Regions from separate parts of the Salipaludibacillus agaradhaerens genome, predicted to be linked through region 1. Evidence: riboswitches for the same ligand, from Rfam matches in the RefSeq annotation. Region 1 holds a riboswitch; the other holds the start of a gene.
The links. Region 1 has a riboswitch for cyclic di-GMP ahead of BK581_RS06480 (anti-repressor SinI family protein). Riboswitches for the same ligand answer to the same signal wherever they lie in the genome.
Positions count from the first base shown of each region.

Region 2: it holds a riboswitch for cyclic di-GMP, as region 1 does, so the genes downstream of both, BK581_RS19930 (anti-repressor SinI family protein) here and BK581_RS06480 (anti-repressor SinI family protein) in region 1, are expected to answer to the same signal.

Region 1 covers NZ_KV917378.1:1,329,280-1,335,578, reverse strand. Annotated here, with positions in the region: gene BK581_RS06495 (PrkA family serine protein kinase) at 1-499, shown strand, start outside; gene lepB (signal peptidase I) at 669-1,262, shown strand; gene yhbH (sporulation protein YhbH) at 1,463-2,629, shown strand; cyclic di-GMP riboswitch class I at 4,279-4,367, shown strand; gene BK581_RS06480 (anti-repressor SinI family protein) at 4,396-4,518, shown strand; gene BK581_RS06475 (hypothetical protein) at 5,046-5,291, opposite strand; gene BK581_RS06470 (YbjQ family protein) at 5,661-5,975, shown strand.
Region 2 covers NZ_KV917378.1:1,896,145-1,902,443, reverse strand. Annotated here, with positions in the region: gene BK581_RS09020 (response regulator transcription factor) at 39-740, shown strand; gene BK581_RS19940 (transposase) at 754-1,230, opposite strand; gene BK581_RS20570 (transposase family protein) at 1,190-1,528, opposite strand; gene BK581_RS09010 (NADP-dependent oxidoreductase) at 1,791-2,708, opposite strand; gene BK581_RS09005 (VOC family protein) at 2,760-3,098, opposite strand; gene BK581_RS09000 (LysR family transcriptional regulator) at 3,234-4,136, shown strand; cyclic di-GMP riboswitch class I at 5,037-5,131, shown strand; gene BK581_RS19930 (anti-repressor SinI family protein) at 5,166-5,330, shown strand; gene BK581_RS08990 (N-acetylmuramoyl-L-alanine amidase) at 5,525-6,299, shown strand, end outside.

The DNA.
Region 1 (6,299 bases):
AGAGTATGATGAGATGGCAAAAAAAGAAGTACAAAAGGCATTTGTTTATTCCTACGAAGAATCAGCTAAAACATTGATGGATAATTATCTTGATAATGTGGAGGCCTACTGTAATAAAAATAAACTAAGGGACCCATTAACAGGTGAAGAGATGAGTCCTGATGAAAAATTAATGCGTTCAATTGAAGAACAAATTGGGATTTCTGAAAACGCTAAAAAGGCATTTCGGGAGGAAATATTAATTCGAATTTCAGCCTATGCAAGGAAAGGAAAGAAATTCGATTATCAGTCTCATGACCGATTGCGTGAAGCTATACAAAAGAAACTATTTGCCGATTTAAAAGATGTCGTTAAAATAACGACGTCAACTAAGACACCAGATGAAAATCAACTGAAGAAAATTAATGAAGTTATTGCGAGATTAATTGATGAATATGGCTATAATAGTACATCTGCGAACGACTTACTAAAATACGTAGGTAGCCTTTTAAACAGGTAAGTGTGGGCACGGTTATAATCGCCCCTCCTCCGGCACATAACCGTATGTTACAACTTGTTAACAACTAAAATTCTATCTTTATAAAAGTTTAAAACATTATGAATCAGGCAATAATTTAATTAAACAGGACGTTGCTTGTGACTGTGAAAATTGAATGTGGAGGAGAAAAATGAATATGGAAAGTAATACGCCTGAGGCCACGTTCCCAGAAAAGCCAACATGGAAAACGGCTTTATGGTCATTAACCAAACTGTTGACCGTTGTAGTGATCATTGGCGTCATCATCCGCGGTTTTTTATTTACTAATTACATTGTTTATGGCCAATCAATGATGCCAACAATCAATGATGGGGAACGTATTATTGTAAACAAACTTGATTACGAGTTAGTTACGCCATCACGTTTTGATCTAATCATTTTCCATGCTACTGAAGAATCTGACTATATTAAACGAATTATTGGCCTCCCTGGAGATACGGTTGAGTATAAAAATGATATCCTTTATATTAATGGAAAAGTCCAGGAAGAAACATTTCTAGATGATTTTAAAGAAACTCATGAAAATGGCTTGTTTACTGATGATTTTACCTTGGAACAAGTGACAGGTGAAAGCGAAATACCTGAAGGCTATGTATTTGTGTTAGGTGATAATCGTCAAAATAGTGTTGATAGTCGCCATATTGGTCTCGTCCCCATTAAAGAAATTGTAGGAAAAGCCAATATTACTTTTTGGCCTTTAACGAATATAAGACTACTTTCTTAATATAAGCATCTAGACTTTGAGCCTGTGTTATCATCGCAGGTTCAAAGTCTTTTTAATGTGTTGAATGTTAAAGAAGGGTTCAATATATAATGAGAGCAATATGATTGTAAAGAATTTGTGTCAACTCGCTGTCCATACTGCATAGTATAAAATAAACATCATGCACATATGTATGATGTAAAACTAAGGAGGGGAAGCGGATGACAAACTCTTCAACTAGAAATTACGTTGTCTCTCAAGAAAATTGGTCCCTCCATCGAAAAGGCTACCAAGACCAGCAACGGCATCAGGAGAAGGTACAAGATGCCTTACAGAAAAATTTACCTGACCTAGTAAGTGAAGAGAGTATTGTGATGTCTAATGGTCGAGACGTCATTAAAGTTCCTATTCGTTCATTGGACGAATATAAAATTAAATATAACTATGATAAAAACAAACATGTTGGTCAAGGAAAGGGTAAAAGCAAAATTGGGGATGTAATTGCTCGAGATGGTAGTGATGCAAAGCGATCTGGAAAAGGAGAAGGAGCAGGGGATAAACCAGGAAAAGATTATTTCGAAGCAGAAGTCTCTATTACAGAATTGGAAACTTTACTTTTTCGCGAATTAGAGCTACCTCATTTACAGGCAAAAGAAGATGATGACGTAATAGTAGAGGATATCGAATTCAACGACATTCGAAAAAAAGGTCTCATGGGAAACGTAGATAAACGGCGGACAATATTGCAAGCATTAAAGCGAAACGCCATGCATGGTAAACCACATGTTGCTCCTATTTATAATGATGATTTACGGTTTAAAACCTGGAATGACGTAGTGAAACCGGAATCTAAAGCCGTTGTTTTAGCGATGATGGACACCTCGGGAAGTATGGGGCGATTTGAGAAGTATATCGCTAGAAGCTTTTTCTTTTGGATGACAAGGTTCTTAAGAACAAAATATGAAACTGTGGACATCGTATTTATTGCCCATCATACAGAAGCTAAGAGAGTAACGGAGGATGACTTTTTTATGAAAGGTGAAAGTGGTGGTACCATTTGTTCATCAGCCTATAAAAAAGCACTTGATATTATTGCTACCGACTATCCGCCATCACGCTACAACATTTACCCTTTCCATTTCTCAGACGGAGACAACCTGACCTCTGATAACCATCGCTGTCTAAAATATGTTCAGGAACTCATGGAAATAGCTAATATGTTTGGCTATGGTGAGGTGAATCAATACAATCGACCGTCAACTTTAATGAACGCTTATAAGAAGATAGATGATAATCGGTTCAAGCATTATATTCTGCGTGACAAAAAAGATGTGTATGAAGCATTGAAATTGTTCTTTAAAAAAGGAGAAGAGGCAGTCGCCTATTAATAATAAAGCTATTGAATCAGTTTCTGTTTTACTTGAACATGGCCGTTTTTTCAAGGAAAGAAGGCGCACATAACAGCAGACTTCAACGGCTTTAACATTTATTTCTACGTTAAAGTCGTTAGAGGTATGTTGAATAGCTCATTTTTAAAATATAATTCTGGGTTATTAGGATAATCCGTCATGGAGCCTACATTAATAAACCTATCTCTGTAAATGTTTTGATTAAGCATAAAATATGGCGGTGTATTATTTTAACTTTAAATATTTTCTATCGAAAGTATATCCATTCCTCAAAAATGAATAAGCAAAAAGGCCGTTCAATCATTAAAAGGTGATATTAGAAACCAAGCCAACTGATCAGTATGAGATAACTTACATATAAAATAAAGTTTACAATTAGGGGGACAATTCAAGTAGGTATGTGGACGTAAAACTAGAGGGTGAAGCTTAGTGAAATAACTAGATGTATATGATTAACGTTTTAAAAAGTTAAATATGGGTTTAGTCATTATGGATCAGCATTATTAAGGGTCACATGATCAGTTTTTAATCTAGTGTGTTTAATTCAAATATTTCATTAGAACTAGGGGAATTCTCTCGGTAAACAGACCAAGTTTTGTATTTCTCTTACGATAGCTGTAGGTCTTTATTTACTATATAACTGTGACTATGGTAGAGAAAACATAAAGTGACTGTTTTGAAAGCAGAATTAGAAGAACGTATTGACGATTGATTCCCATAAAAATACATTAAGGTTAGGGAATTTAGGTATAATGATTCAATACACGTATACCACTTAGAAGAGAAAATATAGTTGAAGGTAAATGACTCGTTCGTTTTGTAAGAGAGAAATAAACAATTTTAAGGTCTTTTTCCATCTTACGTTCTTATTTCTGAGTAATTATAGATATAAAGTCATAGACAAGATACTTCTAGAAGTAGGAGAATATTAAATATCATTCTTCTTTTTTGCTTTTGGTAAAAGATTAGACCGTTCTTATAGCCATTTAAGTGTTATTCTAATCGTCGGACCATATATAAAGTTGTGAAAAATCGGGTCATATTGACTAAATGTAAATGACAGAAAGGTGGGCTTGACTACTTAGAGAGTTGCTAATTTTAAATATGTTTCTAAATTATTTCCTTATTTAAGTAGAATGTGTCATTAAATAATACCAATTTTATAGTCCTTTCAAATTGAAAGGGGAAATAGTTTTGAAAAAATTCACAATAGATTTAACCTCTAATAAAGATGAAAAGGGGAAAAAGACTGTCATATTAACTAAATGACAATTTTCTTGTTTTTTCCTGTATTTGTTTTTCAACAGGAAGTAGACCTAATAGACTAAATATAAAGAACTGTTTCAGTGTGATTAACCCTTTAATAAGCTTATACAAGTCGTTTATCACAGGGAGTAAATAGGGAATTATAGATAATTTTGATAATTTAAGTATTTGTACTCATTTACATATTTGAGGAAAAATATTATGATTTAGCTACTACATTCGTAATATAGAACATAACGGGGGTGTATTAATAGAAAGGGATGTCAATATAACTAAAGAAATTTGTCGGTTATGTCGAATTTACTAGCTATCGTTCGTTATAAGGAATTTAATACACATACTACTATTTATATCATCTACTCATTCAGAAAAGGCAACCCTATCGAAAGGTCGGGACGCAAAACTGTGAATCTAAGGAATTATTATATTCTATGATTGCACAGTCGCCTCAATGGAGTGACATAAGGGAGGCTTACCTCATGCTCACTATTAAAAGAGAAGAACAACATGACCAAGAATGGGTGGCACTGATTCAGGCTGCGAAAGAACTAGGGCTGACACCAGAAGAAGTGCGATCCTTTTTGAAGGAAAAGCAAAAATAGCAACATTAAAGATACGGGCATAGAAGCTACTTTAATGTTTTTTGTAATAATACATTGCTTTAAATGTCTTCTCGTTGAGATAGGTTCAGCAAACAAATAGGGAGAGTTCAACGTAAACGTTGAAACACCAGTGTGTTAAAGTCAGATATGGCTTGTAAAGGCTGGTTTTATAAAATGATAAAGTAAACGTTTTCGTTTTGGAAGTGTTCGTGTGGTGAAATTTAATAAAAATAGTGTAGCAACCTTCTAATAGATTTGGGACGTAGAGGAATTGCTGCTAATACTGGTCATATTTATAAAACTTTTTAAACTCGCCGAGAAGGCGAGTTTTTTCTGTAAAGAGACTCCTCTATATTGAATACATTTACTGACCATTCAAAAAAGCCATTGTCAGAACTTCACGTGCACTGTTTAACAGTGAGCGAAGTCAGCCAATGGCTTTATATAAAAGGTTAAGAAATATGACATTAAACATATGCACTAACCCGATTATATCCACGTACTAGTTGAGTGAGGTTGAACGACATTTAAACAGAGCGTTTCTTATCCAGCATTTTAGCAATAATTGAAATTGAGCGGTAAATACTGAATAAAATAATAATAGATGTAAGCGATCCAACCATATATCCAGCGGTAAAGTTACGTGGTGCAATCCATTCTTCCTGCCGTCCTACAATAATGCCTATAATAACTGATAGCGCTAGAATAGCGACAATAATGCCTGTTTCAATTCGGTCATTTTGAGACATTTCTTTTAGTTTTGCTGCAATCATACTTGTCCCCTCCGTCTAATCTTTCATTGATATAATTATATAGTCAAAATGATCACTGTGCAATTTAAATATAAACAAAAGAGTTTTAAGAATAAAAGTAAAGGTTTTGTATTATTTACTGCTAAGGACGAATATCAGGTTTTATCTCCATATAGCCTTCAATGTGAAAGAGAGCCTATTAAATGAAGAAATAAAGAAACAACTAAAAGCTACTTTGGAAGAGGAAATCTTGAAAAACGTTGACGGGAAGACGGTTATAATGATTAATTGCTTATTATAATTAAAACAGTCACATGACGGAACTTTTTAAATCCTTTTCCGTAAATACTTTAAGGAAAAGAATAATGAATGAGTGAAGGAGAGAGAGCAATGATCATGGTTAATACAGAAACAGTAGCAGGCAGAACGATTGTTCAAGCACTTGGCATTGTATCAGGAAATACAGTACAGGCGAAACACGTAGGGAAGGACATTGTTGGGGGATTACGTGGACTTGTGGGAGGTAAAATGAAGGAATATGAAGAAATGTTTAATGAAGCACGGGAAATTGCAGAAAAAGAAATGCTCTCTAAAGCAGACTCACTTGGAGCAGATGCGATTGTAAATGTGAGATATTCCTCATCTTCAATCATGTCAGGAACGTCAGAAGTTCTTGTCTATGGAACAGCAGTCAAGCTTGAGTAAGATTGGGATTGTATAGTTCTTTAATCGGATAGATAAGAGGTAGGCGACTTTTACCAAGGCGTGTGCATATGGATGTCATCCAACCTTTTATCTTTGACTATAACGCTTCTACTTGAATGAATTTCATAATGCAATGTCACGCTCAATATAACGAGTAATAGTGGGGAAAATAACAAATTATTCGTCGTTAGAAACGAAGAGTTGGAACGAAAGATAGCGACTCTTGTGCGAAGAAGCGACGTCTGAAAATCCACTCTGACTGTGCTTTGCAAAGGCAAAATGAGGTGCAGGAGAGCCCACGGAAAGCGTCCATCTGTAGTGGAA
Region 2 (6,299 bases), 570 kb from region 1:
TATATAGATCGGTGACTTTCATAGAAAGGGTGGCAGAGGTGACGAGAGAGAAACTATTGATCGTGGAAAATGATATTTACATAAGAGAGGAAACATTTACTTATTTACGAAATAACGGATACCATGTTAACATGCTGGAAAATGTGGGGGAAGTCATTAGCTATATAGCTAATGAGAGCCCACATCTTATTATATTAGAAGATCGTTCACCACATCATGAAGGTATACACTTATGCAAAAAGATTAGGGAAAGCTCAGACGTATCGATCATAATGGTTAGCCATTTAAAGACATCCGTGAATAAAATTGAAGGTTTAAACGCTGGTGCCGATGATTATTTGACAATGCCATACGACCTTGAGGAGCTAGAGGCACGAATAAATGCAAACCTACGAAGAAGGGCCTTAGAGAATAGTGAAATTGCGTATCTTAAGGCAGGCAGGATAACTATTGATATGAAAAGTTTTCAAGTTTTTTTGGAAGGTGAAAAAATAGCACTCTATGCTAAGGAAATTCAACTATTAATATTTTTTATGAAGCATCCTAACCAAGTTTTTAGTACGGAACAAATTTATAATCACATTTGGGGAGTTGAACACCATGGGGATCTAAAAACGGTAACAGTTCATATTAGAAATTTAAGAAAAAAAATAGAAGCTAATCCTGCTAAACCAGACTATATTCAAACGGTCAGAGGGTTTGGGTATAAATTTAATAAAAATTGGGTAATCGGAAAATAGTGTGGAAAGAGGGTTAAAAGATGCCCTCTTCCATAGCCTTGATCAATGTGGAAAAATCAGCACCATAAATTTCTTCAAACACCCATTCATAGCCAGTTTGTCCCCAATTAGGGAATTGATCAGGTAACATTTTTCCGAAAGTAACTTCAACTTCTTTGAATTTCTTTTTCTTTTTTACTTTACGATAGCCTCGTGTAAATAAAATTTTTGCTCTAAGGGCTTCGAAAGAATAACCACGACCAACATGGTTCATTGTCTTAATTAAACGATTCAGGGATTCTGTATAGGCGTTTGTAATGGGTGAATTGAAATAGTTGAATATCTCCTCTTCCCAATTATTCATTGCCTTAATCAGATCCTCAAAATAAGCCATTAATTCTTTAGGTACATTTGAAAGCCAGTTTTGGTAAAGTTTATAGGCATCATTGATTGATTCAGCCTCATAAATTTCAAAGAATTGCTCTTTTAACTCGTATGCTTGACCCAGCAATGGAAACATCAGTCCATATTTGTAGTTTTATTTGATCATCGAAGTCGTTAAGGTCTTTACGCCTTGTAAGAAGCACATATAGGACCCTCATGAGTTGCCTGCGCTCTTTGGCTGACACATTTTGACGATTAGTCTTTCGTATTGGCAAATCCTCAAAGAACGTCCCATTGCACTCTCGACACTTATAACGTTGTCGTTTGACATAAATACCCACACGTTTTGCGTGCATTGGTAAGTCAACGAATAACTGTTCTTTCTTACCATGCTTATACAAGTTAGGAATGGTACCGCATTTCAGACAGTGTGAGGGTGGTGTAGGACTTGCTCTACTAAGAATCGGTAATCACTCTCACTCTCTGTCATATCAAGAATAATAAAGTTTGGCAGGTGGAGCATATTGGTTATCATTTATTTTTTTCCTTTCATGATAGTTGAATTAATCCGCCTTACCTTTAGTTGTTAAGGATTAAAGAGAAATGAAAAAGAGGTTGTCACCAAAAGTAAATTTTTGGGGACAGCCTCCAGTTATCAGTCTCTAAAAATACGGTTTAACAACATATCTAGTCGATTGTCAGTACAATTTTTCCGTAACCGTGACCAGTTTCGACTTCTCGATGTGCCTTTACAACGTCATCAAGTGGGAATGTATTTCTAATGTGTATGTTTATCTTCCCTTGAATGTAAAGGTTAACGAGTTCAGAAAGGCGTTCAGTTGAACGTTCGCTTCGTATAGGGCGAACACCAAGTTCCTCTACGAGATCGAACGCAACAATTGTGCCAATACGCTTCTTGTTTTCGACAAGCTTCACTGAGGCTTCCAAAGCATCACCCCCAGCGGCATCAAAGGCAACGTCTACACCTTTCGGGGAGAGTGAACGTACTCTGTCGACAAGTCCTTCTCCATAGGTAACAGGGATTGCACCTAGTGAACGAAGGTAATCGTGATTGCGTTCGCTGGCGGTGCCGATGACTGTTGCTGCTCCCCATGCTTGTGCCAGTTGTATTGCGAAGGTACCAACTCCACCAGCTGCAGCGTGAATCAATACGGTGTCCCCTTTGCCAACCTCTAGCTCACGTAATGCCGTGTGAGCGGTTTGGCCAGAGGCTGTTATAACACCAGCATGCTCCCAAGACATACCCTGTGGCTTTTGTACAATCTGATCGATACTTACGACTACATATTCGGCATAACAAGTCATTAACGCCCAGCCTAACACCTCATCGCCGATATTAAAGCCTGTGACATCTTCCCCGACATGATCGATAATTCCAGAGAACTCGTTGCCAAGAATCTGTGGGAAAATGATCTTTAGTCCCGGTGGTGTCCAACCACTACTGCGTACAGCACAATCAAACGGTTGGACGCCAGCAGTTTTGACCCGAACTCGAACTTGACCTGCTCCAACTTGTGGGTCATCAAATTCCATTACTCGCAACACTTCCGGAGGCCCATAACTAGAAAATGCTGCTGCTCGCATATAACATCTCTCCTTTTCAAACTTATAAAAAGTTATTGAATGTTTGTTGTGTCAGCTGAAAACCTCAACAGTAAATCCACCAGGTGCTTTAACATAGAAAGTCCAACGATGAGTCCTTCTTGGCGGTTTTACATTATAACCATCATCCTTTAACCGTTGATTGATTTCATTTACATGCTCTTGGCTCTCCTGTTCAAAACCTATATGAAAAGACTTGGGGTAGTTGTCATTGGAACCTTTCATTAAGGCGAGCAAAAATCCATCTTCATCGACCATTATAGCGAATGAATCGCTATGATTACCTTTGGTCTGAACGTTAAAATATTTTTCGAAAAATTTACGAGTAGCATTAACGTCAGTGACAGTAAGATTCATGTGGTTTAGTTTCATCGATTACACCTCCTTCTTGCAAGTAAAATCTGTTGTTATCTTGTAATAATTATCTTATGATAAACAATAAATAAATTAAAATATATATATTTATATAAATATATAACCTTGAGTATATTAATAGGAGGAGCACAAATGGAACTGTTGCAACTACAATATTTTCGAATTGTTGCCAGGTTAGAACATATGACAAAAGCGGCGCAAGAAATTCACATTGCGCAACCCGCTCTTAGTAAAACCATTGCCCGATTGGAAGAGGATTTGGGTGTACCATTATTTGACCGTAAGGGAAGGAATATCCGACTCAATTCGTTTGGAAAGGTATTTTTGAAAAAAGTGGAGATTGCACTTTCAGCACTTGATGAAGGGAGACAAGAAGTCGAGGATCTTGCGGGGATGGAACGAGGGCGTGTTTATTTATCAACAACCACTCATAAATGCTTTTCTGACCTCATAGGCTCTTTCATATCGGAGCATCCTGATATTAAACTCCAAATCAGCCAAGCTTCAACATACGAAAAGGTGAAACAACTAAGAAATGGCGATATCGATTTTTGCATTACTTTTCCACCACTTGAAGTGGAGGGAATAAGCGGGCAATCCTTTCTCACTGAAGAAATATTACTAGCTGTTCCTTTCACGCACCGATTCGCTAACCGGAATAGTGTTGACCTGAGCGAGTTATCTGACGATGCTTTTATAAGTATAAAAGATGGGAATCCGTTTCGGGCAATGACGGATGATTTTTGTAAAAAAGAAGGTTTTACTCCAAATGTAGTTTGTGAAGTTGACGAACTTTCTGCAATAAGTCATTTCGTTCGCACCGGTATTGGTGTTGCTTTTTTGCCAGAAACTTTAATAGAAGATAAAAATGTACCTTTTCGCCTTTTGCATATTGATAAGCCATTTTGTCAGCGTACCTACCAAATAGCATGGCTCGAAGATCGCTACTTGTCCATTGCGGCACGTAAATTTCAAGATTTTGTGTATCATTATTTTAGCGAATTTCGCAAACTAAACAATCAACCTTCACTTTAAGCAATTTTATCAGCCTGAGGCATAAGGAACCTGTTGATTATGAACAGTCAGGTTCCTATATTTTAATTTAAAAAGAAAATATTTTAAGGTCTTCTACACGATTATCCGAATACGCTAAAAATTTAAATCCGTGATAGTAGATACTGAAATGCCATTCATCTACTGCTTTTCCTACAGGGACTCTTCCATATTCCTGTCATATGAACTTCTTTTATAGACTGCCTGATAGTAATGGATTTAAGCAGTTACTTTTACAAGTTTAATTACAAGATTTTTTAGCGGAGTCGATTTCATAATGATGTTTTTAAAGCAATAACACGAATATTTAATATGCGGATGATAAAACGAACCTTCAATCAGTGGGTTTTTTGTTCTTCTCCCACTGATTGGTAAATGAATCAATCAGGACATTAGCCTCCGTTAGTTCCCGCCTAAATTGATTTACCTCTCTTCTCTATTTTGAGCTGGGAGCTTCACGGACGGTAAAAGTGACTGAAATGTAAGACGGCGACTCCCAGAGGATTAAGTGCAGTCTAAAGATCCACTTTTGCGAGGATTTACCGAGCAAAAGTTAGCTGAAGACAAGCCCTCGGGAAAGCGTCCGTTTGAAGTGAAGGTCACTTTCATGATTCGAATTTTGAATTGTGAAATTCATTCAGGACTTATACAAATAGAAATTATGTTACCATGGCTTCCGGAAAAAAAACGCAATGTAATACTTTATCTTTTATTGTCGAAATTACTATAAAAGGGAATAGACACTAAAAAAATAGATAAAAGAACTACTTTTTTTCTGTTTTTTAACTTGTATTTAACCTTGACTAGGTATACTTCAAATTACAGTTACACATCATGCTGATTCTCAAATGCTGTGACAATATTTTAAAATTAAACCTTCCTACTAGTTAAAGGCAAACCTGTTTAAAGATAGGGACGCAAAGTTACGGGTCTAAGGGTCATTTGCTTGTATGATCTATGATCGCCGGACCGCCTATTAGGCAAACGTGGGAAAGGAGGTCTAAGGAAGAGATGGAAAAGAAGTTACACTCTACCTTGGATAGAGAATGGGAGAGGCTAATAAGAGAAGCACGTCAAAGAGGATTAACACCTCATGATGTCCGTTGTTTTTTAGCAGAGAAACAGCGAGAAAAAAATGTATATGATATTAAACAAGTGAGTGGTGGTAACTCGTAAAAGACTATATGAGAGTTAGAAGTTGTATCTAAAGCTTTATTTTAAACGTTTATCGTTATGATAAGCGTTTTTTAATATGCTAACAACTTGATCACGCCTATTTGTTTCTACTTAAAGACACTTGTCCTGTCATTTTTAATGACGGTGCATTAACTATAGTGAGCGACAAAATGACATTTAAGGAGGCTCACCACATGGTAAGGATATTTATCGATCCCGGTCATGGTGGTTCTGACAGTGGAGCAACAGGGAATGGCTTAGTAGAAAAGGAAATTGTGCTTGATATTGCGATGAGGTTAAGAGAATTACTGAACATGTATCAAGGTGTTCAAATTAATATGAGTCGAGAGGATGACAGCTTCGTTTCACTATCAGAAAGGGCCGATATGGCGAATAGCTGGAATGCTGACTTTTTTGTTTCTATTCATACCAATGCAAGTGGTGGTGAAGGATTTGAATCGTACATTTGGAACGGTGAGGTGCCTGATCAAACGATAAGGTATCAACAGGTTATTCACGAAGCTATTATCAATGAAATTGATGTAGTTGACAGAGGTATGTTAAGCGCTAACTATGCAGTACTGAGAGAAACAACAATGTCGGCTCTTTTAACGGAAAACTTGTTTGTTGATAATGAAAGTGATGCCGAGAAATTGCGAGATGATGCCTTTTTAGACCGTATTGCACAAGGTCATGCAACCGGGATTGTGAACGCATTAAATATAGAAGAAAACGGATCAGATGGATCTGATGGTGATCAACCGACAAATGACACGATTGCGTCAGTGCAAGCGACATTAAATGAGCGTTACGGTTTAGCCATTGCCGTAGATAATATTTTCGGTCCAGAGACAAAAGGGGCACTATTACGAGGCTTCCAAACGGAGTTAAATGTTCAGTTTAATAGAAATATTCAGGTGGATGGCATTTGGGGACCTGAAACACGTCAAGCAGTTGTCAATGTTGGTC